2 linked regions of the Methylobacillus flagellatus KT genome follow. Each later gene encodes a partner of the first gene's protein in a complex. Links are inferred from orthologs where the notes say so. Each region holds a gene or a part of one and is shown on either strand. Other genes may lie near its edges.

Region 1 (15,659 bases):
AGAGGCGTCCGCGCACGCCGGGACGCATGAGCGCCGCCACCGCCAACCCAAGACAAACCACGCCGCCCAGCAGCAGGCTTTGACCATGTGCGTCCATGAGATCCGCCCAGCCCAAGACTAGCCTGAGCATCCAGGCCTGGTTCTCGCCAGCATCGGCATAAATCTGGGAAAAGCGCGGCACGACATAGCCAAGCAGGAACAGGACGACCAGCCCACCCACAGTGATGAGGAGGAAGGGATAAATGGAAGATGCGATGAGTTTCTTGCGCAACACCTCTACCTGTTGCTCGTAACCGATGTAGCGCAACAGGGCTTCAGGCAGGTCCCCGGTACGCTCACTGGCCTTGACCATGGAGGTATAGAGGCCAGGAAATGCCGAGGGATAGGCTGCCAGCGCAGCCGAGAAGGTCTGCCCACGGTATAGCGCGTCCAGCACACCCTTGAGTACCTGGGCAATCTCGGGACGCTGCTCCTTCTCCGCAATACCTTCGAGCGACTCGACCAGTCCCAGACCGGCCTTGAGCAAGGACAACAACTCCTGGCTGAATAGCAACAAGGGAAAACGCGTGCGCCTGTTGCCAGTGAGCCCCTGGCTACCCGACTTGGTCGCCAGGACTTCATACCCCTGGCTGCGCGCCTTGGCGGCGGCCTCTTCGGCATGCTGAGCCTCGAACTCAAGCGAAACCAGGCGGCCCCCGCTTATCGCCCGTACCTGATAGCGCATATCACCAGTTCACGATATCGACGTTGTCATCGCTACCACCGGGCTGACCATCCTTGCCTAGGGAATAGAGGTCGAAATCCCCATGCTCGCCGGGTGACTTGAAATGATAGGGACGGCCCCAGGGATCATTCGGCACGCTCTTCTGCAGGTAGGGCCCCGCCCATTTGCTTTCGCCAGCGGGCGCAGTGTTCAAGGCCGCCAAGCCCTGCTCTGTGGTTGGATAGTGGCCGACATCGAGCCGATACTGATCCAGCGCCTTCTCCAGCGCCCCGATCTGGGCGCGTGCCGTCTTGACCTCGGATTTGCCGAGTTGGGCGAAATACTTGGGCGCTACATACCCGACCAGCAACCCCAGGATGACGAGTACCACCAGCAGCTCGAGCAATGTGAAGCCTATCTGGCGCAAATGCATTGAATAAGGGTTTTTCATAGCGGCATGCCAGGTTCCGCCTGGCGTTCATACATAAGATTTGGTGCCCAGCATAGTCCCGATTTATGACGTTTTCATTAAACTGAACCCACCCGTACTGTCGTGCTGGTCAGGCCAATGCATATGCCGCCACTTCATAATTCTGCAATCTTTGCATGCATAATCTGGACGGTAGGCCACGATCACCTGGTCACATCGGATTTTCCACGCTAAGGCCACCACACTGCTTCATGAACACTGCCACCCACTTCAGATTCAGCCATGGCGACGACAACCCCACCGTAAAACGCCTGCTGCGTGCAGTGACCCCTGTCCCGGACGATATGCCTTGCCTGCAGGTACTGTCCATGTTTCAGGAGAATCAGCGCATGTATGCCCTGCCTGTCGTCGATGCGCAGCAGCACCCGGTCGGCATCGTGGAGCGGCATGCCTTCATGGAAATCTTCATCAAACCCTACACCCACGAAATCTATGGCAAGAAGCCGATTGCCGAATTCATGAACCCTGAACCCCTGATCGTAAACAGCCATACGTCCATAGACGATATCTCCCGCATCATCATCGATGCCGGCATGCAGCATATGGTGAGTGGCTTCATCGTCACGGAACAGGGGAAATACGCAGGCCTCGCCAACGGCCATGACCTGCTCGACGAAATCACGCAGCGAAAACAGGCCAACCTGTTCTATCTGGCGCATTTCGACCAGCTCACCAAACTGCCAAACCGGGTGCTGTTCATGGACAGGCTGGCCATGACGCTGGCAGAAGCGAGTCGCACCAATGCGCAAGTCGGGCTGCTGTTCATCGACCTGGATAAGTTCAAGCACTTCAACGACTCCATGGGGCATGCCTTCGGCGACCAGCTGCTGATTGCGCTGGCTGGCATCCTCGCGCGCTGCTCGCGCGAGATGGATACCGTCGCCCGTCTCTCGGGCGACGAGTTCACCATCATCGTCGACAGCATCAGCGGCCAGAAAGACCTGGATATCCTATGCTGGCGCATACTCGATGCCCTGAAACTCCCACAGCAGATCATGGGACGCGAGATCTTCATCTCGGCCAGCATCGGCACCGCGATCTACCCGCTGGATGACGAGGATGCCAACAACCTCATGATCAAGGCCGATGCGGCCATGTATGAAGCCAAGCGCAACGGACGCAATACTTACCGGCACTATGCAGCAGGCATGCAGCTTTACTCGCTGGATCGCATGTCGCTGGAAACCGACCTGCGCCTTGCCATCGAACGCAATGAATTCGAACTCTATTACCAGCCGCAAATTGCGCTCGACAGCGGCCAGGTGGTCGGCAAGGAAGCCTTGATCCGTTGGCACCATCCGCAACGTGGGCTACTCACCCCCATCCATTTCATTGAAATTGCCGAAGAAACCGGGTTGATCGTGGCCATCGGCCAGTGGGTGATCAGTGAAGCCTGCCGACAGCACCAAGCCTGGCTGCAGGAAGGATTCCAGCCCATGCGAATCTCGGTCAATATTTCCGCCATGCAGTTCTACCAGAGTGACTTCTGCGACATGGTGGAGCACATCCTCAAGGAGACCAGGATCAACCCGGCTTATCTCGAATTCGAGCTGACCGAGAGCATGTTCATGCAGGATGCCGATGCCGTGGTGCGCACCCTGCATCAACTGAGCAGGCTTGGCATCAAACTGGCAATCGATGATTTCGGCACGGGCTACTCCAACCTCAGCTACCTGCGCAAATTCCCGATCGACCGGCTCAAGGTCGATCAATCCTTCATCAAGGGCATAGAGCGCGAACCGATCAATGTAGAAATCGTCAAGACCATCGTGGCGCTGGCGCGCAGCATGTCACTGGAACTGGTGGCTGAAGGTGTGGAGACGGACGTGGAGCTGCACTGGGCGGAAAGCAGCGGCTGCACCTTCGTGCAGGGCTACCGCTTCTCCCAGCCGCTGCCGGCGGAAAAATTCACGCGCTGGGTGAGGGAATACAAATACCAGGCCAACCAGCACTCGCTGGCTGACATTTAGTGTTCAGCAAGGACCTGTTCCCGTATTTCCGGGCGGTCTCGGCATCGACACAACCATTCACTTACTGGTGATCAGCGTGGATTGTTTGCGCTGCCAGCGTCCAAACACGCCAATCAGGCCCAACAACAACATCCAGATGGTCGACGGCTCGGGCACCGCGCTCACCTGCCAGCCGATGTCCGCCAGCGCCGCGTAATCCAGATCGCTGAAATATTCGCGATTGCCGAACGGGGTGCCCGGATCCATGAGGTTGGGCACAAGCTCCCCGTTTATCCTCCCCTGCACGCCATAGGCCCAATGCGCCCCTCCATCAACGGGCACCATATCGCCATACGCCGCCACGGCATGTTCACCGGCAAATACCCAGCCGTCATCCGTGGGCAACAGCAAAGCATCCCAAGCTGTAGACGCCCCAAAACCGAGCAGGTGCGCGATTTCATGGGTTGCCGTGGTCAACAGGTCCGGCTGGCCTGCAGCCAGGCCGCTCTCATCGAGACCTGCATACCATGAAAAATGGCTGTTAAACCAGATGGAGTCTCCCCATGGACCGACATCAGTAGGTACATCCTCCAGCGCGCCTTCCTGCCCACGCGCCGTTACCGTCTCCAAGAAATCCTGGCTACCCTGGGCACGAATGCTGCCACCACCTGCTGCGCCAAGTACCGAGCCATTAAAGGAGGATGCCCCTACGAAAATCACCATGCTGTTTTCCGGGACATACAAATCCGTCACCGTGACATTCTCGATCCAGCTATTCCAGCTAGGATGCTGGAACCTCACACTCCAGCTATCACCTGCGCCAGGCTGGATTGCCGAGAGGGAATCGGTGAAGCCACTGAATACCGAGGCGGCCTGCTCCAATACGTTGCGCCGCATCAGGCCAGCATCGCTGTCGGTACTGAACCAGCCATTCCGGTCAAACCGGTAGTCAAACACAATATCGAGCGCATGGGCCGAACTCGCAATCAGGGCAAGGCTGGCGATCAGGGCCGCTTTAATGGGAATGCGGAATGAATGCATGATGCAATTTCCAAGCAGTGAAATTATTAATTGAGAATCATTATACATTGAATCAACAATCATTCTCAATAATGCACCAAGAATCCGCTACTTCATGGCTTGTTAGCGCAACAAAAAGCCCCGCTTGACGGGGCTTTCAGCAATCACCGACGAAGCAAAGCATGCCTTAGAACGGGATATCGTCCTCGAAATCATCGAAATTGCTGCCTCCAGCAGGCTTGGATGCGGCAGGCGCGGGGCGTTGTGCCGGCGCAGCCTGTTGCCTGGGGGCGGGCTGGCTGTAGTCTTGGTTGAAGTCGTCGCCACCATCATAGCTCGCTCCGCCACCGCCGCCGCTATCGCGCCCGCCCAGCATCTGCATCTGGTCGGCGATGATCTCGGTGGTGTAGCGGTCCTGGCCTTCCTTGGTCTGCCACTTGCGGGTTTGCAGGCGGCCTTCGATGTAGACCGGGCGCCCCTTCTTCAGGTACTCGCCGGCAATTTCCGCCAACCTGCGGTACATGACGATGTTGTGCCATTCGGTGCGCTCCTGACGCTGGCCGTTCTTGTCTTTCCAGCTGTCGGTAGTGGCAATGCTGAAGTTGGCCACCGCCTCGCCATTGGGCATATAGCGCACTTCCGGGTCGCGGCCCAGGTTGCCTACCAAGATTACTTTATTGACCGATGCCATCTTTAACCCCTTATCAATTGCAGGGCGGCGGAATCATCCCAATCCGCCTGCATATCCACTTTCAATATCACCACGCCCTCCTCGGGCAAGACGACCGATTCCTTCACGCCCGGCAACGCTGCCAGTTGCCGCGACAATTGCGCCGCATCATGCGTTTGCCCTTCAGGCAAGGGGTACATTCTACTACGTACTGCCGCCGGTGCACGCATGGTCCATACGCTGACCAGCCATAGCAGCATGAGCGCACCGCAGAAAGCGAATACTGCCGCATATCCATGCTGGCTGGACAGCCAGCCGCCGCAGACGCCGCCAACGAAAATGCCCAATGACTGCGCGGTATTGAACACCCCGATCGCGGTACCCTTGGCATCGGCAGGCGCCTGCTTGGAGATGGTGGAAGGCATGATCGCCTCCAGTACATTGAAGGCGATGAAGAAAATGGTCAACGCCACCATGATGCCCCAGAAACTATCGATCATGAGCCCGAACGCAAGTTCCGCCAATAGCATCACGGCGACACTGATGATGAACACCTGCTTGAGCTTGGCCTTTTTCTCGCCAATGATGATGGCCGGCACCATGAACGTCAGGGAAATCACCATGATGGGCAGATAGATCATCCAATGGTCATTCTCGTTCAACCCACTGGTCTGCTTGAGCGCGAATGGCACCACGACAAACATTGCCATGTGCGAGGCATGCAACGCGAAGATGCCGAAATTGAGCCGCAACAGCTGCGTATCCTGCAGCACTGGGCCGAGCTTGGCCGGCGCGGCCTGGGTATCGGAATGGAACCGGCTGACCTGGGGGTTGGGTACCAGATACTTGATATCCAGCATGGCAAGCAAGGCCAGGACGCCGGTCAGCACGAAAATGCCTGGAACGCCAATCCACTGGTTGAGCGTCGGCCCGAGGATCAGCGACAATGCGAAGGTAATGCCGATGCTGCCGCCGATCATCGCCATTGCCTTGGTACGGTGCTCTTCGCGCGTCAGATCGGCCACTAGTGCCGTCACCGCGGCGGATACGGCGCCCGCGCCCTGGATGGCACGACCGATGATGATGGTATGGATGTCGTCCGCCATACCGGCAACGAAGCTGCCGATCGCAAAGATCAGCAGGCCGATGTAGATCATGGTCTTGCGGCCAAAGCGGTCTGAAGCCATGCCGAACGGCAGCTGGAACAAGGCCTGCGTCAAGCCGTAAGCGCCTAGCGCCAGGCCGATGTAGAAATGGTCATCCCCCGACGGCAAGGTTTCAGCGTAGATCGCAAAGATCGGCAGGATCAGGAACATGCCCAGCATGCGTAAGCCATAGATCGAGGCCAGGCTCAGGGTGGAGCGTAGTTCAACCGGGGACATGCGTTCAGGCTGTGACATTAAAATTCATTGAATTCAACACGCGAAGTTGCGTATATTAACAGGTTGCCCCACCAGGCGTTAACCAAACTCAAGGCAACAGCTTCTACCCCATGGATTACATACGTATACGCGGTGCCCGCACGCACAACCTGAAAAATGTTTCACTGGACTTGCCCCGCAACAAGCTGATCGTCATTACCGGCTTGTCGGGTTCAGGTAAGTCCTCGCTGGCGTTCGACACTTTATATGCCGAGGGACAGCGCCGCTATGTAGAATCCCTGTCCGCTTATGCGCGCCAGTTCCTGGCGCGCATGGACAAGCCGGATGTCGACCTGATCGAAGGACTGTCTCCCGCGATTTCCATCGAACAAAAATCCACCTCGCACAACCCACGCTCCACTGTAGGCACCGTCACCGAAATCCATGACTACCTGCGCCTGCTCTATGCGCGCGCAGGCGACCCGGAATGCCCGGACCACGGCATCAAGCTCGAAGCGCAAACCGTCTCCCAAATGGTGGACAGTGTCCTGCTGCTGCCAGAGGACACCAAGCTGATGATCCTCGCGCCGGTAGTCAGCAACCGCAAGGGAGAACAACTGGACCTGTTCGAGGAACTCAAGGCACAAGGCTTCGTACGCGTGCGCGTGGACGGCAATATCCACGAGCTCGACAGCGTACCCAAGCTGGCCAAGACCGTGAAGCACAACGTCGACGTCGTCGTGGACCGCCTCAAGGTACGCGCAGACGTCAAGCAGCGCATTGCCGAATCCTTCGAGACCGCGCTGCGCCTGGCCGACGGCAAGGCTGTGGCGCTGGAGATGGATAGCGGCAAGGAGCACCTGTTTTCCGCCAAGTTCTCATGCCCTGTGTGCGACTACTCACTTGCAGAGCTTGAGCCGCGCCTGTTCTCATTCAACAACCCGATGGGTGCTTGTCCCAAGTGCGATGGCCTGGGCCAGATCAGCTTCTTCGATCCCAAACGCGTCGTGGCTTTCCCGCATCTCTCACTGGCCAGTGGCGCCATCAAGGGCTGGGACAAGCGCAACCAGTTCTATTTTCAGATGCTGCAAAGCCTGGCCAAGCATTACGGATTCGACCTGGAGACGGCTTTCGAAACCTTGCCCGATGACGTACAGCAAGTGCTGCTTTACGGCAGCGGTAAGGAAGCCATCACTTTTCAGTACCTCAACGAACGCGGCAAACTATACGAAAAATCCCACACCTTCGAGGGCATCCTCAACAACCTGCAACGCCGCTACCATGAAACCGACTCCATCACGGTACGCGAGGAACTGTCCAAGTATCTCAACTCGCAAGCCTGCCCGGAGTGCGGGGGCACGCGCCTGCGCCGCGAGGCACGCCACGTCAAGGTGGGGGGCAAGAACATTCACGAAGTGTGCGAGGCCCCGCTGCGCCTGGCCTTGCATTTCTTCGAGCACATCGAATTGACCGGGCAAAAACATGCGATTGCGGACAAGATCGTGCAGGAGATCAGCAGCCGCCTGAAATTCCTCACCAATGTCGGGCTGGAATATTTATCGCTATCCCGCTCCGCCGAAACCCTTTCGGGCGGTGAGGCACAACGCATCCGCCTGGCCTCGCAGATCGGCTCCGGCCTTACCGGCGTCATGTATGTACTGGACGAACCATCCATCGGCCTGCACCAGCGCGACAACGACCGCCTGTTGCAAACCCTGGTGCGCCTGCGCGACATCGGCAACAGCGTCATCGTCGTCGAGCACGACCAGGATGCCATCATGGAAGCCGACTACGTCGTCGACATCGGCCCCGGGGCAGGCGAACACGGCGGTCACATCGTGGCGGCAGGCACACCGGCAGAAATCCAGCGCAATCCCCAATCGCTCACAGGACAGTACCTCAGCGGCGCCAAGGAAATCGCCGTCCCCAGGCAGCGTCACGCCCCTGACCCAAAACGCTGGCTCAAGCTGACGAGGGCCAGTGGCAATAATCTCAGGAACGTGGATTTGGCTTTGCCTGTCGGTCTGCTCACCTGCGTCACTGGCGTGTCTGGCTCTGGCAAGTCCACGCTGATCAACGATACCCTTTACCGCGTGGTAGCACGCCACCTTTACGGCAGCTCGACCGAGCCTGCGCCTTTCGAGGAAATTTCTGGCCTGGAGTTCTTCGATAAGGTCGTGGATGTCGACCAAAGCCCGATCGGCCGCACACCGCGCTCCAACCCGGCCACCTACACCGGCGTCTTCACACCCATACGCGACCTGTTTGCCGGCGTGCCGGAAAGCCGCGCCCGCGGCTATGGCCCTGGCCGCTATTCCTTCAACGTCAAGGGCGGCCGTTGCGAAGCCTGCCAGGGCGATGGGGTGATCCGCGTCGAGATGCACTTCCTGCCCGATGTCTATGTGCCTTGCGACGTCTGCAAAGGTCACCGTTACAACCGTGAAACCCTGGAAATCCAGTACAAGGGCAAGAATATCCACCAAATCCTGGAAATGACCGTGGAGCAGGCGCGTGAATTCTTTGACGCCGTGCCTGTGGTCGCACGCAAACTGCAGACACTGCTGGATGTCGGTCTAGGCTACATCACGCTGGGCCAGTCCGCGACTACACTGTCGGGCGGCGAGGCGCAGCGTGTTAAGCTGGCATTGGAGCTGTCCAAGCGCGATACCGGCAGAACGCTCTATATCCTCGATGAACCCACCACCGGCCTGCATTTTGCCGATATCCAGCTGCTGCTCGACGTATTGCACCGCCTGCGCGACCACGGCAACACCGTCGTCATCATCGAGCACAACCTGGACGTCATCAAGACCGCGGACTGGATCATCGACATGGGTCCGGAAGGCGGTGATGGCGGCGGCACCATGATTGCGTGTGGCACACCGGAAGAAGTCGCGGATACCAAGGCCAGCTATACCGGGAAATACCTCAAGCCGATGCTCAAACGCTGAGATAACTCTCCTCAATAAAAAATGGCTCTCCTGATGGAGAGCCGTTTTCATGAGATACAAATAGCTTTATCGCTTATGCTGCCTTGCGGCGGCGTGCTGCAAACCCGACAAGACCCAGGCCTGCCAGCATCAATGCATACGTTTCAGGCTCAGGAATAGCCGCGATGGTCAGGTTGGTCTGGCCAGGGCTACCGATATCGCCCACGCTTGAGCGCCAGGAACCTTCGGAATCACCCACTTGGGAGGATACCCAACCGTAGACGTCGTTGGCACCCAGTGCATCTACGCTACCAGGGACACCGCTGTTGTAACGGGCACGAATGCTGCCAGGAAAGTCCTGGTCGCCATAAGTCAGGCGGTCCACCAGGTTCAGCTCGTGATCGAAAATATTGATTTCGTCGTTGCGGCCCAGGTTGGGATTCATGAAACCAATCACCTTGACATCATCGCTCAGACCCCAGCGTGCACGGAATTCGTCAGCACCGATTTCCGTAATCACCACGGACTCGCCAGCCTTCACAATGCCGAAATCCGACAGATTGAACACCAGGCTGGTGCGACTGTCGTCGTCATAGCTCCAGTTGGTGAAATCGACGTCGTTGGAACCAAGGTTGGAAATCTCGATGTACTCGCCCAATTCGCTGCTGTGGCGACTTTGATAGGACCACTCAGTGATATAGACATTGTATGGATTGGCCAGTGCAGGAAGCGCTGAGAACGCACTTGCGGCCAGGATGCTTGCTGCAACCACTTTCTTGATGATGCTCATGATATTAACCTCTCTGATTTGAATAATATTAACGACGCAGGAACAACAACACTCAGGCAATGCGGCGACGGCGTGCCGCAAAGCCCAGCAAGCCAAGACCGAGCAGCATCAATGCATACGTTTCTGGTTCGGGCACGGCAGGCGTTGGCGGCAGGAACACAAATACGGAAGGCTGTTCCTGGGAAACATAAATAATGCCGTTCTCATCGATGGTGACACCTTCGGCAGCACCGCTCAGATAGCGAAGGTTGATGGAGCCGAGTATTTCGCCTGTGCGGGTGACTTCCATCAGCAAGCGCGACTCCTGGCTGATGACCAGCAAGTTGTCATCCAGGCCAGTTCCAAGGAAAGAAGGCACGGTAGCAAGCACTTGCACATCGGAAAGATCCAATACACCCAGCAATGCTGCATCAAACAGGATATCGTGGCTGCCAGTGCCGTCATTGAAGTCGATATTGGCTTCGTAGATGGCCTGCGGATTCTTTTCCTTCACTGCAATGAAGCTGTTGTTGCGAGGATCCCAGCTCACGCCTTCCAGGCCTTCGTTATTGCTGTATGGCCCAAAGCTATAGGCGGGCAATGCATTGGCGCGACGCAGAGTGGTATCGGCTTCATAGGTCACCTTGAACAGGCTTTGCGTACGCTCCTCGCCCAGTGCGAACTGCCCGTTGCCGATATACGTCAGGGCTTCGGTGTCATCAAAGCCGCTGAGCTTCATCGAGCCGATCACCTCGCCGCTCTTGCTCACCTCGACTATGGCCTCTGCCTCGTCGCCGACGACAAACAATGTGCCCGTATCCCAGTTATAGGTAATGGCCGAAGTCTCGGCTGCCATGCCAGGCTGGCCAGGTAGCCTGAACTGATACCCCAAGGTATAGCCGGAAAGATTGAGCGATGGCTGTGCCATGGCCAGAGCCGACATGGAAAGCCCGGCAAACAGCACCAGAATGCGTGAAATCATCTGAAATATCCCCTTGTGAATTAATGTGAAACTTGTACTTGATGAGCTAGCGCAGCGATATTGACGAGGGCAAAAGACAACAGGATGAAGATGCGCATAGTCCTGCCACGAGTCATGGCAGGGGCACCATAAAGCGGGAGTCTGAAAGGCGGAATAATCCCGCACCTGGATTCAGGCGCGGCATGAAAGACAGGGTTAGTTGCTGATATGCAGCTTCATGGCTTGATGGGGAATGCCGGCATCCATGTATTCATCCCCAATGCGGCGGAAGCCGGCTTTTTCATAAAAACCGGACGCATGGGTTTGCGCAGAGACATGAATATCTAGCCAGCCGTGCTGCCGGCACAACTCGATGGCCGTATGCAGCAACGCCTGGCCACCCCCTGCCTGCGCCAGTGTTTCAACACCGCCATGCGGCCAATGGTGCCATCGCTGAGAATGCGGGCGCAGCCGATCGATTTACCATCCTCCGTGACGGCCAGCAGGTGCAGGGAGGTCTCGTCCAGCCCATCCCATTCGAGATCGGCTGGCACATGCTGCTCCTCGATGAAAACTTGCTGACGAATAGCCGATATCTGGGCCTGATCGCTGATCCAATCAGCCTGCCTTACATAAAAAGTCATGTCGATGTTCTTTCTGTTCTTGGTAGGCGGGAGATAGGCATTTCAGCCCGGCGCCTGCCGCCTTGACAAGTGTTGCGGCGCATGGCGCTTACAGGCATCATCTATGCTCGCCTCGATTGATGAAGTCGATATAACAATTAACTTAAGCACAATTATTGTGCATTTGGACGAGAAGGTAAGACGATGACGAAGTTTTTAGGTTTCCTTGGGCGCATCCTGTTAGCACAGATTTTTCTGGTCGCCATCCTGTTCCAGCTCATGATCATTTTTCAGAACCCCAGCGGCTATGAGCAATACCAGATGTACCTTGGCCATTTCGGCCTGCCCGGCGTATTTGCACCTTTGATGATCCTGGTACAGCTGGTATTTGGCCTGACCCTGCTGTTGGGGTTCAAGACCAAACTATCTGCTTATGTGCTGGCAGTGTATGCGATTTTCGTCGCCGTCTTCTTGAAGCTGCCCGACCCCACACCCGGCAGCGGACTGATTGGTTTCATGCAGTACCTCGCACTGGCCGGGGGCTATATCACCCTGGCCTTGCATGCCCCAACGGCCTTCAGTCTGGACAATCTGCGCAAGGCTGCTTGACCACCGCAGTGCACGCACTCGAAAAAGGGCGGTAGAACCGCCCTTTCAATTTGCCAACCGCGATATATCAGGCCTCGGCCAGATTGCGCGGTATTTTGAACACCACATTCTCCACCACGCCATTGAGCTCCTGCACATCGGCAGCGCCCAGCGCTCTCAGCTTGTTGATCACTTCCTGCACCAGGACCTCCGGCGCAGAGGCACCTGCAGAAACACCGATGCGTTTTTTACCGACGATCCAGGCAGGGTCAAGGAAAGAGGCATTGTCGACCATATAGGACTCTACTCCCTGGTTCTGCGCCACTTCCCGCAGCCGATTGGAATTGGAGCTGTTGGGAGACCCCACCACGATCACCAGGTCGCAATCCCGCGCCATGACCTTGACTGCATCCTGGCGGTTCTGCGTCGCATAACAGATGGAATCACTGCGCGGCGGGGTGATCTCGGGAAACTTGGCCTTGAGCGCACTCACGATCGCAGCGGCATCATCGATCGACAGGGTCGTCTGCGTCACGTAGGCCAATTGCGATGGATCTTTCACTTCCAGCATCGCCACATCCTCCGGCGATTCCACCAGGTACATGCCACCCTCGGCCTGGCCCATGGTTCCTTCCACCTCCGGATGTCCCTTGTGGCCGATCATGATGATTTCCTTGCCTGATGCACGCATCTTCGCCACCTCAAGGTGCACCTTGGTCACTAGGGGGCAGGTAGCGTCGAACACCTGCAAGCCACGGGCTTCTGCCTCGGCGCGCACATCCTTGGAAACACCATGGGCGCTGAAAATCACGGTGTTGCCGGCGGGCACCTCATCCAGCTCCTCGACAAAGATCGCACCCTTTTTCTTGAGGTCGTCGACCACAAACTTGTTGTGTACCACCTCGTGTCGCACATAAATGGGGGCACCGAACTTCTCCAGTGCCTGCTCGACGATAATGATCGCGCGGTCTACGCCTGCACAGAACCCACGTGGGTTGGCTAATACAATATCCATAGTCTCTTCTATCAAGTCACCCACTGCCCTCTTCATCACTGCCCCAGCCAGTGGGCGAAGGTCAGCAGTAGCAATAATCCAATCAACAATACCAGCACGCGCCAGACGAGACCTACCGCACTGCGCAAATAGTCGGCATCGGCCGCATCGCCCAGGCCGATCTCGGGGCGGAAGACCAGAATGCCATTCATGGGCAACGGTTCGCCTATCCTCACGCCCAGTGCGCCAGCCCCGCTTGCGAGGATCATGCCCATCGCCTTATCCGGCCAGGTCTCCGCCTGAGAGCGCCAGCAATAAATCGCATCCTCAAAATCGCCTACGATTGCAAAACTGCCCGCGGTCACGAAGGCGGGTGGCCAGTTTAGCCAACGAAACACCTTGCGCGCCCAATCATTGAAAGGCGTCGCTTCTTCAGGCTGCCACTCCATGGTGACGATATGGGACAGCCTGTAAAACAATGCGCCGGCAGGACCGAGGATGACAAACCAGAAAATCGGTGCAAACAAGCCATAATGTGAGCGTGACAACACTGTCTCCACACTCACCTGCGCCACTTGCGTCAGCGTGAAGTTGTCACTGTCGATTTTCTCCCACTGCCCGAGCAAGAGACGTGCCTCGTCGATGTTACCGGTACGCAATGCGGCAATGATCTCTTCCGCACGCGGGCCAAACTGGCTCAAGCGCAAGGTGAAATAAAGCAAGGCCACGCCGAATACGATGCCAAGAATTGCATTCACCTGCAACAGCACATAGTAGACCGCACCAACCAGGAGACTGGGCAACAGCACGACCAGCGCCCAGGCCGTCATCCCCTGCAGGCGGTTGCCACCATTGAAGTTACGCTCCAACAACTGGACCAAGGGCGCGACGATCTCCTGCAACCAGTCCAGCTTGCGGTGCGGCCGGTAATAAGTCAGCGCCAGGGCGCCAATCAGTGCAATGAAGTTCAAGGCGACACTCCTGCATTGGGTTGTGATTCAGGAACGGGATTCAACGGCATTTCGACGCTCAGCACACTATCATCCACAATCTCGACCGTGGGCAGGTTCAATGGCATATCCTTGGACTTGACGAACTCCAGCACCTTGGAATAAGTCTTGCCATAGGCAAGCAAGGGATGCGCCTTAATGCTGGCGACGAACACTTTGCGCACGGGTACGGTATCCACCTGGATCGGTGCCACCGGCTTGGCATCGGCATCAATGATGAAGCCGGCACGCGCATGCAGTTCCTTGTATGGCGTAGTGCGTGGATCGCTGAAAATCAGGGTGATTTCCGGGCCGGGCTGTATATTCTGATCAACCAGCTCGTGCAGTACCTCTTCCTGCTTGCTGGATAGCTTGGAATAAGGGCCGTCGGCTTCTAGGTAGGCATAGCGGTAATTGCCTCGCTCTGCAATCTCGACATCGGCAGATGAAAACAAGCCCCACCACCACAGCACCAGGGTCACGGGGATCAGAAATACCAGCAGGAAATAAGGTAATTGTTTCTTCACGGTCTTGGCTGCCATCAGACAATTGTCCGCAACATGCCTTGCGGGCCCGAACAACAGGCTGAGGCTACTATTATTGTTACTGCCAAACGATACCACAGACACAGCTTGTCTTCATCATAACTTTCAATCATGCATTTGAAATCCCAACTGCACGTATTCACGCTATTTTTTGAGGTGGGCACGGCACCTAACCGTAGGCTCGGGACATAGGTACGGGTGCTGTGCCACATTGGCATCAATACCCAATGAAAATGACGTGAGCAGCGCTCAGCCATCAAATCCCAGTATAATGGCGGTTTTGCGTTTCAAAGCTGCCAGAGCCACGATGAAAAACACCGCAACCCTGCTTGTGACCTGCCCTGACCGCAAAGGCATCGTCGCTTCGATTGCTGATTTTCTCTATCGCCACGATGCCAACATCCTGCATGCGGACCAGCACCAGGATGCCGAGAACAACCTGTTCCTGATGCGTGTAGAGTTCGACCTAGAAGGTGCCAAGGTAACCTTGGACAACTTCCCGGGGCACTTCTCTTCGATTGCCGACCAGTTCAGCATGAATTGGGAGCTCAAAGGCTCACAGCGCCGGGCACGCATGGCCATCATGGTCTCCCAATATGACCATTGCCTGGTGGACCTGCTGCACCGCCACCAGAGCGGCGAGCTCGATTGCGACATCCCACTCATCATCAGCAACCATCGCGATACTGAGCACTTGGCCAGGTTCTACGGCATCCCTTTCTTCCATATTGAAGTCTCCAGAGACAACAAGGCCGAGGCCGAGGCGCGGCAATTCGCATTATTCGATGAACACCAGGTCGACCTCATCGTACTGGCGCGTTACATGCAGATTCTCTCCCCTGATTTCGTCAAGCGCTATCCGCACCGCATCATCAATATCCATCACTCCTTCCTGCCGGCGTTCATCGGCGCCCGCCCATACCACCGGGCCTTTGAGCGCGGCGTCAAGCTGATCGGTGCCACCAGCCACTATGTCACTGAAGTCCTGGATGAAGGCCCCATCATCGAGCAGGACATTACCCGCATTTCTCATCGCGACCAGGTCGAAGACCTGATACAGAAAGGTC
Region 2 (16,213 bases), 720 kb from region 1 along the record:
CCGGAGTGGCCCAAGATCGAGAATATCGCCCTCGATATGCTTTTCGAAAGCAACCGCATGGAATTGAATGCCAGCAAGGGCAGCACGTTAGGTACCGACATCACCAAGAGCAAGGTTGTGATCACCAACCTAGCATCGCACCAGCCTGTCGTGAGCATCGCGAGCGAAGGCCAAGGCCCGGTCAGCCACGGCATCCAGTATCTCAACTCCAGCCCGCTGATCAAGATCACGGGCGGCTTCACCGAGGGACTGCAAGCCAGCGGTACCGGCAAGCTGGCATTGAATCTGCAGATTCCGCTGCATGACGCCAACGCGACCAAGGTCAAGGGCAGCTACACCATCACCAACGGTAGCCTCGCAAGCGAGGACATCCCGCCGTTAAGCCGCATCAACGGCAAACTGGACTTCACGGAACATGGCGTGAGCGGCCAGAACATAAGCACCTGGGTGTACGGCGGACCGGCGCAGGTCAGCCTCAGCACAGGCAAGGACAAGGCCATCCACATTACGGCCCACGGGCAGGTCAGTGATGCCGGGTTGCGCGCCAGTTTTGGCAATGGCATTTTCTCCCGCATCTTCGGCACCGCCGACTGGCAGGGCAATATCGTTGTCAGCCCGAACGGCGTCAATCTCGTCATCGACTCCAACCTGCAGGGCATGACATCCAGCCTGCCCTTCCCGCTCAACAAGGCCATGAACGACAATGTGCCCCTGCATATCGAGAAAAAACAGCCCACCCCCAGCCAGGACAACATCACCATCCAATATGGCAACAACCTTGGCGCCTTGTTTGTCCGTACCAAGCAAGGCGACGGCAGCTGGAAGTTGGAGCGTGGAGATATCGCCTTCAATGCTGCACCTTCGCTCCCCCAGCAAGCGGGCATCAGGATACATGGCAAGATAGACCATCTGGATATCGATGAATGGCGGGCGCTGGCCATCGCGACCAAGGAAAGCAGTCAGCAATCTGGTCATGGCGTGGATATCCGCAATATTGACCTGTACATCAGCAAGCTGGACGTATTCGACCGCCGCATCAATGACCTCAACCTCGCTGCCACCGCGATCAAGGATGGCTGGCAGGCGCAGGCACAAAGCAAGGAAATGATTGGCGATATCCAGTGGCTGAGTCATGGGAACGGCAAGGTGCTGGCCCGCCTCAAGCGCTTGAGCATCCCATCTTCGACACCAGACACAGCCATGCTGCGCACCCAGGGACAATTCAGCCAGCAAAGCAATGTCAATGAGTACCCCTCGCTGGATATCGTCGCCGACAGTTTCGAATATGGCCCGAAGCAGCTAGGGAAACTCGAGCTGCTCGCCAACGAGCACAACAATGACTGGAGCATAGAGAAACTGCGCATCTCATCCCCGGAAAGCGAGTTGAATGCCGAAGGCGAATGGCACAACTGGAAGCGCTCCCCCAACACCCGCCTCAATATCAACTGGAAAATCAGCAACGTAGGCAAGACGTTGGAACGATTCGGTTATCCCAACGCCATCAGGGATGGCTCGGCCAACCTCACGGGCCAGCTCAAGTGGCCGGGTAGCCCGCATGATTTCGAAACGACTAAACTGAGTGGCAATCTCCAGCTCGATGTCCGCAAGGGGCAGATACTCAAGATACAGCCCGGCGTAGGCCGTCTGTTCAGCGTGCTGACATTGCAGAACCTGCCGCGCCGCCTCACTTTCGATTTCCGCGATGTCTTCAGCAGCGGCTTTGCCTTCGACAAGATCAGCGCCAGCGTGCGCATCGATGAAGGCATCATGCGCAGCGACGATTTCCGCCTGGAAGGTCCCACCGCCCTGGTGCAAATGACCGGGGAAACCAACCTGCAGAAGGAAACCCAGCATATCAAGGTCAAGGTAACGCCCTATGTCAGCGACAGCCTCTCGATTGCCGCGCTGGCAGGCGGCCCTGTCGTGGGTGCAGCCACCTACCTCGCGCAGAAGCTGCTGAAAGACCCACTGAACCAGATCGCATCTTCGGAGTACGAGTTCGTCGGCACCTGGGACAACCCGGTGGAAGTCGAGGCGGGCAGCAGGCGCGAAAATGCCGACCAGACACCCATGCTGCCAGGGAGATGACAACCGGCACTTACAAATGCAACAAACCAAGCTGACAATTCATAGTCCGTCCGGAATCACGAACCATGGCCATCAAATCAAGAGAAAAAGTTGCCAAGAGCAAGAACAAGAACTCCATCCCTGGCATTCACCGCATTGCCGCCATCCAGATGGCCTCAGGGCCCTACGTCGCAGCCAATCTGAGCGAGGCGGAGCGCCTGATCGAAATTGCCGTCAACATGGGGGCCAGGTTAATCGCCTTGCCGGAATACTTTGCCATCATGGGTCTCAAGGATACCGACAAGGTCGCCGTCCGGGAAAAGGAAGGCAGCGGCCCCATCCAGCGCTTTCTTTCGAAGACGGCCAAGAAACACCAGGTCTGGATCATCGGCGGCTCGGTACCGCTGGAATGCGGGAACCCGGATAAGGTGCGCAACACCTGCCTGGTTTTCGACGACAGGGGCAAACAAGTGGCACGCTACGATAAAATCCACCTGTTCGGATTCGAGAAAGGCGACGAGCATTACCAGGAAAAGAAAACCATAGAGCCTGGAAACAAGGTAGTGACCGTAGACACGCCTTTTGGCAAGCTCGGGCTTTCCATTTGTTATGACCTGCGCTTTCCCGAGCTATACCGCGCCATGGGGGAAGTCGACATCATTGCCGTGCCATCGGCCTTTACCGAGACGACAGGCAAAGCGCATTGGGAAACGTTGGTGCGGGCGCGTGCAATCGAGAACCTCTGCTACGTCATTGCACCAGGCCAGGGCGGTTATCATGCATCCGGGCGTGAGACACATGGCAACAGCATGATCGTGGATCCGTGGGGCGTCGTGCAGGACAGGCTGCCGCGCGGCTCAGGCATCGTGATTTCCTCCATCAATACCGCCTACCTGAAAAGTCTGCGCAAGAGCCTGCCAGCATTAAAACACCGCAAGCTTTGAAAAGGCATGCGCTTCCGCCGTGGTCGCCTTGACTTCTTGAATCACTTGCAGGGACTGTGCACCGTCTCCCATGAGGATCTGCACGCGACATTCCTAAAACCAGGCTGTCGTGCTTGAAAAAGCAGCCAATCGCCGCCATTTACAGAAAATACTTATATTCCGCCATCTCAGCTGGCTGTTATGATGGCGTCAATGCAACCTTGAAGATGTAATGCCATGAAACCCGATACATTACCGACCGCCTCCAGTCCTGCCACCGACTCGCATTTCCATACCGCGACCGAAGCCTTGCTTCGTCCCAGCGGACTGGATATCGGACATTTGCAGGGCGTGATCGGCAACATCATGTCGCACCAGGTGGATTACGCCGACCTGTATTTTCAATACAGCCGGGCAGAAAGCTGGGGGCTGGAAGAAGGACAGGTCAAGTCGGGACATTTCAGCATCGACCAAGGCGTCGGCGTACGCGCAGTGAGCGGCGAGAAAACCGCGTTCGCCTACTCTGATGACATCAGCCTGCCCGCGCTGAAACAGGCAGCGAATGCCGCTCGCGCAATTGCAGCACTTGGCGAAGAAAGACAGGGCCAGGCCGTACAGCGCGTCAATGCTCCCCAACTCTATCTGCCGCAAGACCCGATTGCGTCGCTGGGCGCCGAAGCCAAGGTCAGGCTGCTGGAGCGCCTGGAACTGTACGCCCGCAAGGCGGATCCGCGCATCACCCAGGTCATGGCCTCGATTGCGGGCGAGTATGAGGTGGTCATGGTAGCGCGCCATGATGGCGTCATGGCGGCGGACGTGCGCCCGTTGGTACGTCTTTCCATCCAGGTAATCGCCGAGCAGAACGGCAGGCGTGAACAGGGCTCCGCCGGCGGCGGCGGGCGCTTCGACTATCGCTATTTCACTGACGAAGTACTACAGGACTACGCACAGAAAGCCGTACACCAGGCATTGGTGAACCTGGAAGCCCGTCCTGCTCCTGCTGGCAGCATGACTGTCGTGCTCGGGCCAGGCTGGCCCGGCATCCTGCTTCATGAGGCGATCGGACACGGGCTGGAGGGAGACTTCAACCGCAAGGGCAGTTCCGCCTTCAGCAATGCGATCGGCCAGCAGGTCGCCGCCAAGGGCCTTACCGTGGTGGATGACGGCACCATCATCAACCGCCGGGGCTCGCTCAACATCGACGATGAAGGGAACCCGACCCAGCGCACCGTGCTGATCGAGGATGGCATCCTGCGCGGCTACCTTCAGGACAGCCTCAATGCCCGTCTCATGAACATGCCGCTCACCGGCAACGCGCGTCGTGAATCCTACGCCCACATCCCCATGCCGCGCATGACCAACACCTACATGCTCAACGGCAACATGGCGCCCGAGGAAATCATCAAGTCGGTGAAGAGAGGCCTGTATGCCACCAACTTCGGCGGCGGCCAGGTGGATATCACCAGCGGCAAGTTCGTGTTTTCCGCAGCCGAAGCGTGGATGATCGAGGACGGCAAGCTCGCCTATCCGGTCAAGGGCGCGACCTTGATCGGTAATGGCCCGGACGTGCTCACGCGCGTATCCATGATCGGCAACGACATGGCCCTGGATAGCGGCGTCGGCACCTGTGGCAAGGAAGGCCAGAGCGTCCCGGTCGGCGTTGGCCAGCCCACCCTGCGCATTGACGGCTTGACGGTGGGTGGAACGGTTTAATATGATGGTGCCGAAGGTTACCGCCTTCTCCCCCTATTCCAAGCAGAACGGAAGTCCCGACCACGAGAAAGGAACCGAAATGGCTACACCCAAGAGCACCACTGCAAAGAAACCTGCCACTACCCGCGCCGCGGCGGCTAAACCAGCGGCAGCCCCCAAGAAGACCACGACCCCCAGAAAGAGCAGTTCAAGCAAAACTAAGGCCGTTGCGCCCTCCTCCCAGATCAGCGCGGAAGAGCGCTACCGCATGGTGGAAGTAGCCGCTTATTTTCTTGCCGAACGCAATGGCTTTGCGGGCAGCCCGGTAGAATACTGGACGGCAGCCGAGGCCCAGATCGACAAGCTGCTCAGCAAGTAGCACGCAATTTTGCACTTCAGGCCCCAGCTTGTCCGCGAGCGGACAGCCTGGCGTGCCACTTGTCATATCCCGCCATCATCACGCCAGACGCCAGTATTCGCGTACCTGGCAAGCGAAAAGGCTATAATAGGCCGTTTATCCAATCCCTCACGGCAAAGCAATGCAGTTTTCCCTGCCCATTCCGGCACCCGGCCAAACGAGCCGGATCAATCCCCTGACGCCCGGCACCGATAGCCTGGCACTCGCACAACTCGCCACCCACCGTGCAGAGACTTCTGCCAAGGCGCCTATCGTTGTGGTCACCTCCAACGCTTTCGATGCACAACGCCTACTGGAAGAAATTCCCTGGTATGCGCCGCAGCTACGCGTGCACCTGCTGCCGGACTGGGAAACCTTGCCCTACGACCACTTCTCGCCGCACCCGGACCTGATTTCCGAGCGGCTGGCAACCCTGTACCAGATCAGCCAGAACAGCTGCGACATCGTGCTCGTGCCGATATCGACAGCACTGTTGCGCTTACCGCCCAAGGCCTACCTGGCAGCCCATACTTTCATCTTGAAAAAGGGACAGACCCTGGACATTGAGGCCTTGCGCAACCAATGTGCCAATGCCGGCTACCACCATGTCAGCCAGGTCATGGGTCCCGGGGAGTTCAGCGTGCGTGGCGGGCTGATCGACCTGTTCCCGATGGGCAGCGCCCTGCCTTATCGTCTGGACCTGTTCGATGACGAGATCGAGACTATCCGTACGTTCGATGTCGATACCCAGCGCAGCCTGTATCCGGTTGCCGATATCCGCTTGCTGCCGGCCAAGGAATTTCCACTGGATGAAGCCGGTATCGCGCGCTTCCGCCAGAGTTTTCGTGAAATGTTCGAGGGAGATCCCTCGCGCAGCCGTATTTACAAGGATGTTTCCAAAGGCATCGCCAGTGGCGGTATCGAATGGTATCTACCCCTGTTTTTCGAACAGACCGCGACACTGCTGGATTATGTGCCTGCTGACGCCCTGTTGTGCCTGCACGGCAACCTCGACCTGGCATCGCAGGCCTTCTGGCATGATGCGCAATCACGTTACCGCCAGCTGGCGCATGACCCCGAGCGCCCCATCCTCAAGCCAGAAACCTTGCTGATCAAGGCTGAGGAGTTCTTCAGCCAAAGCCACGCCTGGGCCAGGATGCAGCTCAGCCTGGATAATGACAGCAAGCTTCCGGCGCTGGAGGTAGAGCGCCGCTCGGAGCAGCCCCTGCATAAACTGAAGGACTACATCCGCCGCTTCAAGGGCCGCATCCTCATTGCCGCAGAAAGCCTGGGACGCCGCGAAACCATGGCGCAGCTGTTTCACGACCACGGCATCTCCTATGAAACCTCCGAGGACTGGCAATCCTTCCAGGCAGGCACCGCTCCTGTCATGCTCGGCATCAGTCCCTTGCATGGCGGTTTCAGGGTCGACGACATCACCGTCATTACCGAAGCCGAGCTCTACGCCAACACTGTCCGCCAGCAGCGCCGCCGCGACAAGGAAAAGCAGCGCAATACGGAAGGCATGCTCAAGGATCTCTCCGAGCTTCGCGAGCACGACCCGGTCGTGCATGAACAGCACGGGGTAGGTCGCTACCGCGGCCTGGTCAATATCGACTTCGGCGAAGGCGAAACCGAATTCCTGTTGCTCGAATACGCCGGTGACGACAAGCTCTACGTCCCGGTCTCACAGTTGTTCCTGATCTCGCGCTACTCCGGCGGCCCGCCGGAATCCGCGCCGTTGCACCGCCTGGGCAGCGGCCATTGGGAAAAGGCCAAGAAGAAGGCCCTCAAGCAGGTACGCGACACCGCTGCCGAACTGCTCAACCTCTACGCCCAGCGTGCGGCGCGCAAAGGCCATGCCTTCAAACTCGGCCTGCATGACTACGAGGCATTTGCCGAGGGGTTTCCCTTCGAGGAAACCGCCGACCAGCTTGCCGCGATCGAAGCCGTCATCAGCGACATGCAGTCCGGTCGTCCCATGGACCGACTGGTCTGTGGTGATGTCGGCTTCGGCAAGACGGAAGTGGCCTTGCGCGCCGCCTTCGTCGCCGTCATGGGTGGCAGGCAGGTAGCCGTGCTGGTGCCGACAACGCTATTGGCGGAACAACATTTCCACAACTTCAGCGACCGCTTTGCCGACTGGCCGGTCAAGATCACCGAAATCTCCCGCTTCCGCACCGCCAAGGAACAGGCACAGGCATTGAAGGGCCTGGAGGATGGCAGTATCGATATCGTCATCGGTACCCACCGCCTAATCCAGAAAGACGTCAAGTTCAAGAACCTCGGCCTGGTCATTCTCGATGAAGAACACCGCTTCGGCGTTCGCCAGAAGGAACAACTCAAGGCCATGCGCGCCGAGGTGGATGTCCTGACGCTGACCGCCACACCGATCCCACGTACATTGTCCATGGCCATGGAAGGCCTGCGCGAATTCTCGGTCATCGCCACGCCACCGCAGAAGCGGCTGGCGATCAAGACCTTCGCCACCCATTATTCCGAAGGCATCATTCGCGAGGCTGCCATGCGCGAGTTCAAGCGCGGCGGACAAGTGTACTTCCTGCATAACGAAGTGGACACCATCTTCGTCATGAAGGAAAAGCTGGAGAAAATCCTGCCCGAGGCCCGCATCGGCATCGCCCATGGACAGCTGCGCGAGCGCGAGCTGGAACATGTGATGCGCGACTTCTACCAGCAGCGCTTCAACCTGCTGCTGTGCACCACCATCATCGAGACCGGCATCGACGTGCCAACGGCCAATACCATCATCATGAACCGCGCCGACATGTTCGGCCTGGCGCAGCTGCACCAATTGCGCGGACGCGTGGGACGCTCGCACCACCAGGCCTATGCCTACCTGCTGACCGACCCTGACCGCAATATCACGCCGCAGGCGCAAAAACGCCTGGATGCGATCCAGCTGCTCGAAGATCTGGGAGCGGGCTTCCATCTCGCCATGCACGACCTGGAAATCCGTGGCGCAGGCGAACTGTTGGGCGACAGCCAAAGCGGGGAAATGCAGGAAATCGGCTTCACCCTCTACTCCGAGATGCTCAGCCACGCCGTCAAACAGCTCAAGGCAGGCAAGGAGCCGGATCTTTCGGCCCCCCTCGGCGTCACCACTGAAATCAACCTTCATACGCCTGCATTATTGCCGAACGATTATTGCCCCGACGTGCATGAGCGCCTGGTGCTCTACAAGCGCCTAGCCAACTGCAGCGACGACGATGCGCTGGACGCCATGCAGGAAGAGCTGATTGACCGCTTCGGGCTGTTGCCAGAACAAGGCGAGGCCCTGATGGCCTGCCATCGCCTGCGCATTGCCGCCAAGGCCCTGGGAATCAATAAGATCGACGCCAGCGACTCCGCGATCCAGCTGCATTTTTCACCGAAAGCGGATCTCGATCCGACCAAGCTCATCGCGCTCCTGCAACGTGACCGCCGCTGCCGCATGAACGGGCCGGACAAGCTCAGGGTTACGGTACAATATCCCGGCATTGCGCAACGTGCCGACTTTATCAAGAACCTGTTAAAGGAACTCGCCTGACATGCTGGAAAAAATCATTGCAAGCGTCGCTGCCTGGATCATCGGGGTAATCTCGACCATGGGTTACGGCGGCATCGTATTGCTGATGGCAATCGAGTCTGCCTGCGTCCCCTTGCCCTCGGAAATCATCATGCCGTTTGCGGGCTATCTGGTATTTACGGGTGAGCTGACCTTATGGGGCGTGGCACTAGCTGGGGCCGTGGGCTGTGTGGTCGGCTCAATCCCCGCTTATTACCTGGGCATGTTCGGTGGCCGGCCCTTGGTGGAGAAATACGGCAAATGGGTGCTGATCTCCCATCACGACCTGCACTTGGCCGACCGCTGGTTCGAGAAATACGGCGACATCATCATCTTCGTCGGCCGCCTGCTGCCTGCAGTACGTACCTTCATCGCCTTCCCAGCCGGAGTGGCACGTATGCACATGGGCAAGTTTATTGCCTATACTTTCGTCGGCTCATTGATCTGGTGCTTCCTGCTGGCGTATGCCGGCATGAAATTCGGCCAGCATTGGGAGTCGCTCGAAGTCTATTTCCACCAGTTCCACATCGTGCTGGTCGTCGTCGGCGTCATCTTCGCCGTGTGGTACATCAGGCGCCACCTCAAAGCCATCCGCCGCGTACACCACCACGATCACCATTGATCCAGACTACATCCCGGCAGCACGGTTAGAGCAACGCAGACGCCAGAAAGGAAAAAAGCGTGGGTAATGCTACCCCACGCCTTTCTCCTCCTCTATCCCCCCCGGGATTCAGATGGTATGGCTTTACTTCCTAGCCAAAATCTTCCTGCGACGGGCGGTTGCCAGCCCAATCACACCCAACCCAGTCAATAACAAAGCATAATCATGTGGTTCCGGTACAGCAGCTGTTACACCAGCGAACAACGCAGTCTCGACAGTGTCGAACCCACCGTTGCCCAATGTCATGGCGTTATCCCATTGGTTGGCAATCACCGTCCCATATAGATTGCCAGAGCCAGTGATGGTGGCATTGACCGCCAGAATGTTCGCATTGATGGCCGCATTTTCCAGCTTGACGCTGGTGGCCTCGTAAAAGTTGAACAATACGTTGTAGTCATTGCTCAACGACTGCCATTGCCAGCCCAGGACTGCATCAGAACCTGCCACGTTGAAAACCAGTGTAGTACCAGCAGAAAATCCATTGAAGGTTAAATTATTAAAGCTTGCGAATTCGCTGGCATCAAGGTTGAAAAACTCGACACCGGATCCCGAGCCGGTAAACACCTTACTATTCTGGTTCCATTCATCCAATGGTGAGTAGCTGCCTGTCGCAGAGACATTGGAGAGGCCGCTTGATAATGCAGTCAGGTAACTCTCTGCCGCAGCAAAATCAACGGGAGCTGGCGCTGTCGATGGATTATCCAATGTGCCGCTTATTGTGTAGTTCCCGCCCTTGTTATTGGTGCCACCTACCCACAGATTACCATTCGCGCTACCGCCCCATGGGGTATCGCCCAGATTGCCACCGACCACGACGGCATAATCATTGCCATTGATATTGGAGACGCTATTGCCATTCAAGCTGGCATCGCCGCCGATAGCCAATGCGCCTGCCACCGAATTACCGTTGGCCGTATAATCCCCAAAGATAAATGCGTTGTAATCTCCAGCAACCCCGAGGTCAATCGTGCCCGCAGCGGCTGGAGCGGATATTGCCGCCAATACTGCCAACATACTCAATTTCGTTTTCATCGTTTCACTTTATCCTGTTGTAGGGGGATGTTTGCTTTACTATAAGCAACCCTTGTACCGATCTATACCAAGGGCATGCTCATCTATAAATATGACTCTTAAATATCCTTTAAATTCAATTTGGTACTAAAAAAACATTCCAGTTTTCCACGGATATCATCCGGCTTCCCATCCAGGCCAATACCACTTGGAGTGACAAAATTTCCACACATCCATCAAAATTCCGACAATCTTTGTCATGATGTTGTCCAGATTGGCGTGATGGATCAAGGCAATTCACACAGTTTGCCCAAGGCCATGAAGTAAATTGCCTTGCGAATTGGTCGTCCTTCCTCCGCAAATAGTGCCGCATATCCCGTCAATTGTGCTGCATGCACTGAAGCGGCATCCAGCATGATTTGGGCATCTGCGTTGACAGGCAGCCGTGTCGATTTGTAGTCGATGATCCAGCGCTCGCCATTCTCGATGAAGCATCGATCCACGACATGCTGCTTGAAGCCAGCGTCGCCGACATGCCCGAGAGCGAGTTCCGCCGCCGCTTGCGGCCTCGCCGACAGCACCCAGCGGCCATCCGGACTCTGCAAGGTGAGTGCCAGCAACTGCAGTACCTGCCCTGCTGCCTCCTGCGCAGCATCTTGATGGTGCCCTTGCCGCGCCAGCCACCTTACCATTGCAGGCCTCAGGCTGGGCAGGCGCGCCAGCCAGCCATCGAAGTCGGGATCGGCTGAGATCATTTCCACATATTTATGCGCAAGCGTACCGATGTGGGCTTCCAGCCCTGCCTGTCTGCCCAACACCGGTGTGTCCGCAGGCGCCTGTTCGTAAGAGACCACTTCATGCCTGTCATCGTTGTAAATTGACGGCATGTCGGCTTCTTCCACCCTGACCAGCTTGGGCACGAAGTCGGCCAGCAATGGCGGCTGACTTGCATCTTCCGCAGGCAGGACATGCTGCGCAGCCGCTTCCATGAAGCGGCCTGCCAAGTGTGGCCACAGCAAGTCAAGAAATGTGCCGCCGGACGGCCTGAGCTCCCCCTTGGCATTCGGAACGACGCTGCCGAGCAGGTGCAGGCAGCGTTCGGCTCGGGTTGCCGCGACATACAGCACGCGCGCGCTTTCATGGTCCGCGCGCTCCTTTTCCAGCATTTTCAGGTAGCTGTATGGGCTGGGTTCGTCCCGCCCCGCCGCCCCCTTGGGAATAAACGGCGCCGTGACCAGCTCGGTAGTGACGCCAGCCTCCGTGTCGATGGCAACTTCCTCCCACAGCAGCAGAGGCATTTCACCGTTGCGCGGCCGCCGCTCCAGTCCCGGGAGGATGACCGTATCGAATTCCAGTCCCTTGGACTTATGAATCGTCATGAACTGTAATTGCCCATTCGCCTCCAGATCTGGCGCGGCATAGAGTTTCTCCACCTCTTGCACCAAGCGCTCCAGGCTGAAGCGGCCTTGCTGGTCCAGCTGGTCCACCAAGGCAAAAAAGGCTTCCACATCGGCCACATCCCCCGGTTGCCACAGGCATTGCGCTCCGCCCAGCATCAGCCAGGCGCTCTCCAGCCAACGGCTCAAGGGCATGCGTCCCTGCTGTCCCAGGATTTCCGACAGCACCTGCACCACATGCTGGCTGCGCCGGCGGCCGTCTTCACTCATCCCAGCCAGCAGGGCGTTGTCATGCAACAATGACCAGATCGTGCGATAACGGTCACGCCCTGCCAGCACATGCAGATCGGCAAGGCGGAGGCCGCACCAGGGCGCACGCAATACGGCAAGCCAGTTGACGCGGTCAGCGCGCTGCAGCAAGGCATGTGTCAAGGCCAGGAGATCCTGCACACTCTGCCGCCCGGCAAGTGGCTCGATCTCCACTGCCTGGAAATGCAGGTCGGGGTGGTGGCGCCGAATTTCCGCCACCAGCGTCTCGAGATGCGCACGCGCACGCACCAATACCGCAATGCGCGCCTCAGGCCGACTTGCCCAGGTATGACGTATGATCCCAACCACCGTGCCGGCTTCGCGAATGCGCAGTGCATCGGCACCCTCGTCCGGATGAGCGATCAACGGGTGCACCATCACGTCGGCGCCGGCTTCATTCTCGCGGGTGGCCACGAATTCGCGGTAGCGGATCGCCCCCTGCACCACGCTGTCATGGGCAGGAAACACATGGCGGAACGTGGCGTTGATCCAATCCACCACCGGCGGTGCAGAACGGTTGTTGCGACAAAGCTGCAGGCGTTCCAGCTTCAACGCGCCAATGCCGTCTTCGGCAACCTCAAGGAACAGCCCCACATTGGCCTTGCGGAAGCGGTAAATCGACTGCATCGGGTCGCCCACGGCAAACAATGTCCGGCCATCGCCAGGCATCCATCCCTGCGTCAGCCGCTGCAACAGCTTGACCTGCCCGGGGCTGGTGTCCTGGAATTCATCCACCAATAGGTGGCTGATCTCATAATCCAGTTTCATGGCCAGTTCGCTGGGCGCATCGTCATCGTCGCCCAGTGCCAGCAATGCGCGTTGCGACACTTCGACGAAATCCACCTCCCCTGCCTGCTGGAACACCAGCCACAATTGAGCGACGGCAAGCTTCAATAACTGCGCCAGCGCTGCCACCATCTGCCAGCTATGTTCGTCCTGCCGTACCGGCAGGCTGCGCAAGCGCTGCAAGGTGGCCTCTGCACCTGCGGTCTGCTGCAAGGTTGCCACGATCTCGGCAAACCGCTCCTTGAAGGGCTTGGATTCCGGCGTGGCCGGGAAGCCATTCTTGACGTTGACCGTCTTGCGCAATGTCCCGGTGCCCGTCAGCAGCAGGTCACACACTGCCAGCCATACCGGCAATGCCTGGGACGAGGCGGGCAATGGCGTTTCCCAATCCAGCAACAATGCCTGGCGTACGTCGCAGGCCAGGTTCCCGGCAGCATATCGCGCCACCGGCATCAAGACGCGCTGCATGCGCTCCGGCAACACCTCGGCAGCGGCTTTCAGATCCTGGATGACCAAGTGTTCCAGCGCCCGCTCGGCAGCCTGTTGCAGGTTGCCATGGTTGGCGTAGTCCAGCCATTGGTCGCGCTTGCCCAGCATGTCCACCAGCAAGCCCGTGAGCTTCTGCACATCATTGTCGACATAGCGTAAGGCCAGGCGTACAGCTTCGCCCATGCTCTCTTCGTCCACCAGCGCGAGCGTGCGCTCAGCGGCAAGCCGATAATGCGCGCTGGCGTCCTCGCTGACGGCTGGCTGGCTGCCGAAGCGGCTCAGCAGCGGCATCTGCCGCGACAGGTGTCCGGACAAGGAATCGATCGTGAATATCCTCAATCGCGACGGATGGTCCAGCAACTCCCAACCCAGGCTGTCCGCATGCCGCAAAGCCTCCTTGCCCAGCCTGAAGGTCTGCTGCTTGTGCGCTTGCGGTGGCGGGCTGCCACTGGCGGCCATCAGCAAGCTGTCGAGAATGCGGGCACGCATCTCGGCTGCTGCCTTGTTGGTGAAGGTGATCGCAATGATCTGCTCAGGCGCCGAGACGGTTGTAAGCAAGCGCAGAAAGCGCTGGGTCAGCAGCTCGGTCTTGCCAGCCCCGGCAGGCGCTTCCACGATGAAAGATGCAAGCTCGAGCGCCCGCTCGCGGCTGACGCGATCCAACTTGAGCAAATCCGTTGCCTGCGCTGTTGTCATTGTGCGCCCCCCTGCTGCATGTGCTCGAACTGCAGCCGCCTTTCCGGCAGGCGCAGCAGGGGCAGCACCTCGCAATAGGCAAGTTCATTCTCATCCTGTACCAGGACTGCGGCTTCTCCGCGCTTCAATTCATCCACCACTGCGGTAATGCTGCTGCGCCAATGCGCAAGCACACTGTGCCAATCCGGAAACATCTCCTCAGAAAACACTTCCCGGGTTTTCTTGTCATCCAGCACCGGCATCGCTGGCAGCACGTTGCCATTGGCAAGCCCGGCAAATCCATGTTCCTCCAGCTTGACCATGGCGAAGGCGATCGCGGAAATCTCTGCGCCCTGGGAACCGGCCGTATCGGCCGGGTCGAGCGACGACAGCACAAAGGCGGCATATACCGGTAGCTGGGGCTCGGTAATGCGACTTTGCGCCCAGTTGCGCGTATCCGGCTTGCGGCCGGTCTTGTAATCGATGACGATGCGACTACCGTCTTCCAGCTGGTCGATGCGGTCTATGATCAAGGTGATCTCCACCCCTTCGATGAGTACTTTCTGCTGCTGCTCGCTGGCCAGGACGGTGAATGGCTGTTCGCGCATGCGCTCGAAGGCCAGCCAGCCCTTGAGCAAGCGGGTTAGGCGCAATGTCTCCAGCGCAACGAACGCCTCGCTCAATACTTCGCCGCAAGTGTCCGCATAAATACTCAGCCCGTCCTGCACGGCTTCTCCGAGTGCCTGTTCCAACTGCATCTCATCCATTGCCTGCAAGTCATGCAGGCCTCTTCCGCGCCAGAACCGTTCCAACACCAGATGGACCAGCGTCCCGCGACCGGCTGCATCCAGGCCATTCACCGGTGCCTTCAACGCGCGCGCATGCAAGCGATACTGGAAATAAGCCCAGGCGGGACAGACCGCCTGGGCCTTGAGCAGGCCGGTACCGCCCGAGATATGCTCGCCTTCCTCGACCGGCGGCGCCTGGTGGTCATCCAGCCATTGCAGCGGCTTGCCGTCACGTTCAGCGAGCGCCTGCGCCAGGCTAAGGCTAAGCTCGGGCATCGCATCGGCCAGGGGAATCGCCTGCAGCAGCGGGCTGGGGCGCAATTCGCGCTCGCCGTCCTTCAGCGCACTGGAAAATATGACTTGCTGCGCGCTATGCAGCAGGCGCTGATGAACCACCTGCGCAAACGCGGCCTGCACCGCGCTGTCGGCATTCGGCACGCCGTATTGGCGCTGCATTGCAGCGGGCAGCAGGGGATTGGGCCTGGGCGGCGGCGGCCATACATAGTCATTCATACCCATTACCCACAAGCCGTGCAGCGGCTGGCTGACGCTTTCCAGCATGCCCATGACCTGCAACCGGACCTCACCTTCCGCCTCCGGCTGGTGAATCTTCTCCTGCACCAGCTCGCGCAATCTTGCCAGTGCCTGGGAGAAAGGCAACGCTTGCTGCAGCACATCGAGCGAAGCCAGCGCCTGCAGCACCTCATCGAAAGCCTTGATGGCCTGGAATTCAAAACTGGACAGGCTGCGCTGCCTGCCCGGCCATTCAAGCGCGTCCAGCGTACGCTGCATGACGTCTGCCCATACCGAGGGCAGCTGCTGGCCGTGCTGCTCCTGCAGGATGGCCAGCGCGTCGGAGATATGTGCCTGCAAGCCGGCCAACACCAAAGGCGCTTTTTCACTGCCGGCCTCGCGCCGGATAAAGCGGACCAGGCGCGACATGCTCATGGACAATGGCAGCCGCTCACGCATCCGCGCATCGAGCTGCGCGCGGGCATCTGCCTCGGTAACGGCATGGGACCAATAGGGTTGCTGCAGCAAGTGAGAGAAATCCTGCTGCTCGATCTTGTCCTGTCGCCGCCACTGGCTGAAGAACTGGAGGAGCGCCAGCGCCGTATGCACGACTGGCTCTCGGTGCAAAGGCTGTCCCAGAGAAAAGTCGTATTGCCGTGGCGCCTCCACCATGGCAGGGCGCACCCACGAGGGATGCAAGGCGTCATCAAGCAAGCGTGCCAGCGTCCCGCGCAGCTTGGCCAGCTCTGGCACCACAATCCCGATACTGGCCCCGGGGTGTTCGGCCAGCTGCCGTTTCGCCCAAGCCACAGCGGCCCGGCACTCTGCCTGCTGGTCGGCGAGCAGCAGGCGCTGGGCACCCCCTGCTTCAGCAAGAGCGGTATCATGGCGCTGCACATCGACATGGCGTTGCTGCAAGATTTCCCACAGTCGCACCATC

The links.
Region 2: the proteins of uvrA (region 1) and mfd are in contact, whole or in part, in a crystal structure (PDB 4DFC), measured with the Escherichia coli proteins. The link is inferred for Methylobacillus flagellatus KT from one-to-one orthologs.

The regions. Positions count from the first base shown.
Region 1 is NC_007947.1:2,592,089-2,607,747, forward strand. What follows is about bases 5,933-9,344. They hold uvrA (excinuclease ABC subunit UvrA), read left to right. Parts: upstream 5,933-6,324; coding sequence 6,325-9,144; downstream 9,145-9,344. Other genes in these bases: MFLA_RS12380 (MFS transporter), read right to left, coding at 5,933-6,232; MFLA_RS12390 (lamin tail domain-containing protein), read right to left, coding at 9,218-9,344. Also shown: MFLA_RS12355 (type II secretion system F family protein), read right to left, coding at 1-724; type II secretion system major pseudopilin GspG, read right to left, coding at 726-1,154; MFLA_RS12365 (EAL domain-containing protein), read left to right, coding at 1,385-3,163; MFLA_RS12370 (PEP-CTERM sorting domain-containing protein), read right to left, coding at 3,221-4,183; ssb (single-stranded DNA-binding protein), read right to left, coding at 4,350-4,853; more of MFLA_RS12380, read right to left, coding at 4,856-5,932; more of MFLA_RS12390, read right to left, coding at 9,345-9,913; MFLA_RS12395 (SdiA-regulated domain-containing protein), read right to left, coding at 9,966-10,874; MFLA_RS12405 (DoxX family protein), read left to right, coding at 11,681-12,085; ispH (4-hydroxy-3-methylbut-2-enyl diphosphate reductase), read right to left, coding at 12,153-13,079; MFLA_RS12415 (CobD/CbiB family protein), read right to left, coding at 13,115-14,029; MFLA_RS12420 (GyrI-like domain-containing protein), read right to left, coding at 14,026-14,589; purU (formyltetrahydrofolate deformylase), read left to right, coding at 14,900-15,659. UniProt on the Escherichia coli protein: The UvrABC repair system catalyzes the recognition and processing of DNA lesions. UvrA is an ATPase and a DNA-binding protein. A damage recognition complex composed of 2 UvrA and 2 UvrB subunits scans DNA for abnormalities.
Region 2 is NC_007947.1:1,870,322-1,886,534, forward strand. What follows is about bases 4,861-8,826. They hold mfd (transcription-repair coupling factor), read left to right. Parts: upstream 4,861-5,221; coding sequence 5,222-8,626; downstream 8,627-8,826. Other genes in these bases: MFLA_RS08945 (DUF2934 domain-containing protein), read left to right, coding at 4,861-5,061; MFLA_RS08955 (DedA family protein), read left to right, coding at 8,628-8,826. Outside these bases: MFLA_RS08930 (YhdP family protein), read left to right, coding at 1-2,088; MFLA_RS08935 (carbon-nitrogen hydrolase family protein), read left to right, coding at 2,154-3,011; metalloprotease TldD, read left to right, coding at 3,228-4,703; more of MFLA_RS08945, read left to right, coding at 4,783-4,860; more of MFLA_RS08955, read left to right, coding at 8,827-9,266; MFLA_RS08960 (choice-of-anchor A family protein), read right to left, coding at 9,390-10,337; MFLA_RS08965 (UvrD-helicase domain-containing protein), read right to left, coding at 10,604-13,993; MFLA_RS08970 (PD-(D/E)XK nuclease family protein), read right to left, coding at 13,990-16,213. UniProt on the Escherichia coli protein: Couples transcription and DNA repair by recognizing RNA polymerase (RNAP) stalled at DNA lesions. Mediates ATP-dependent release of RNAP and its truncated transcript from the DNA, and recruitment of nucleotide excision repair machinery to the damaged site.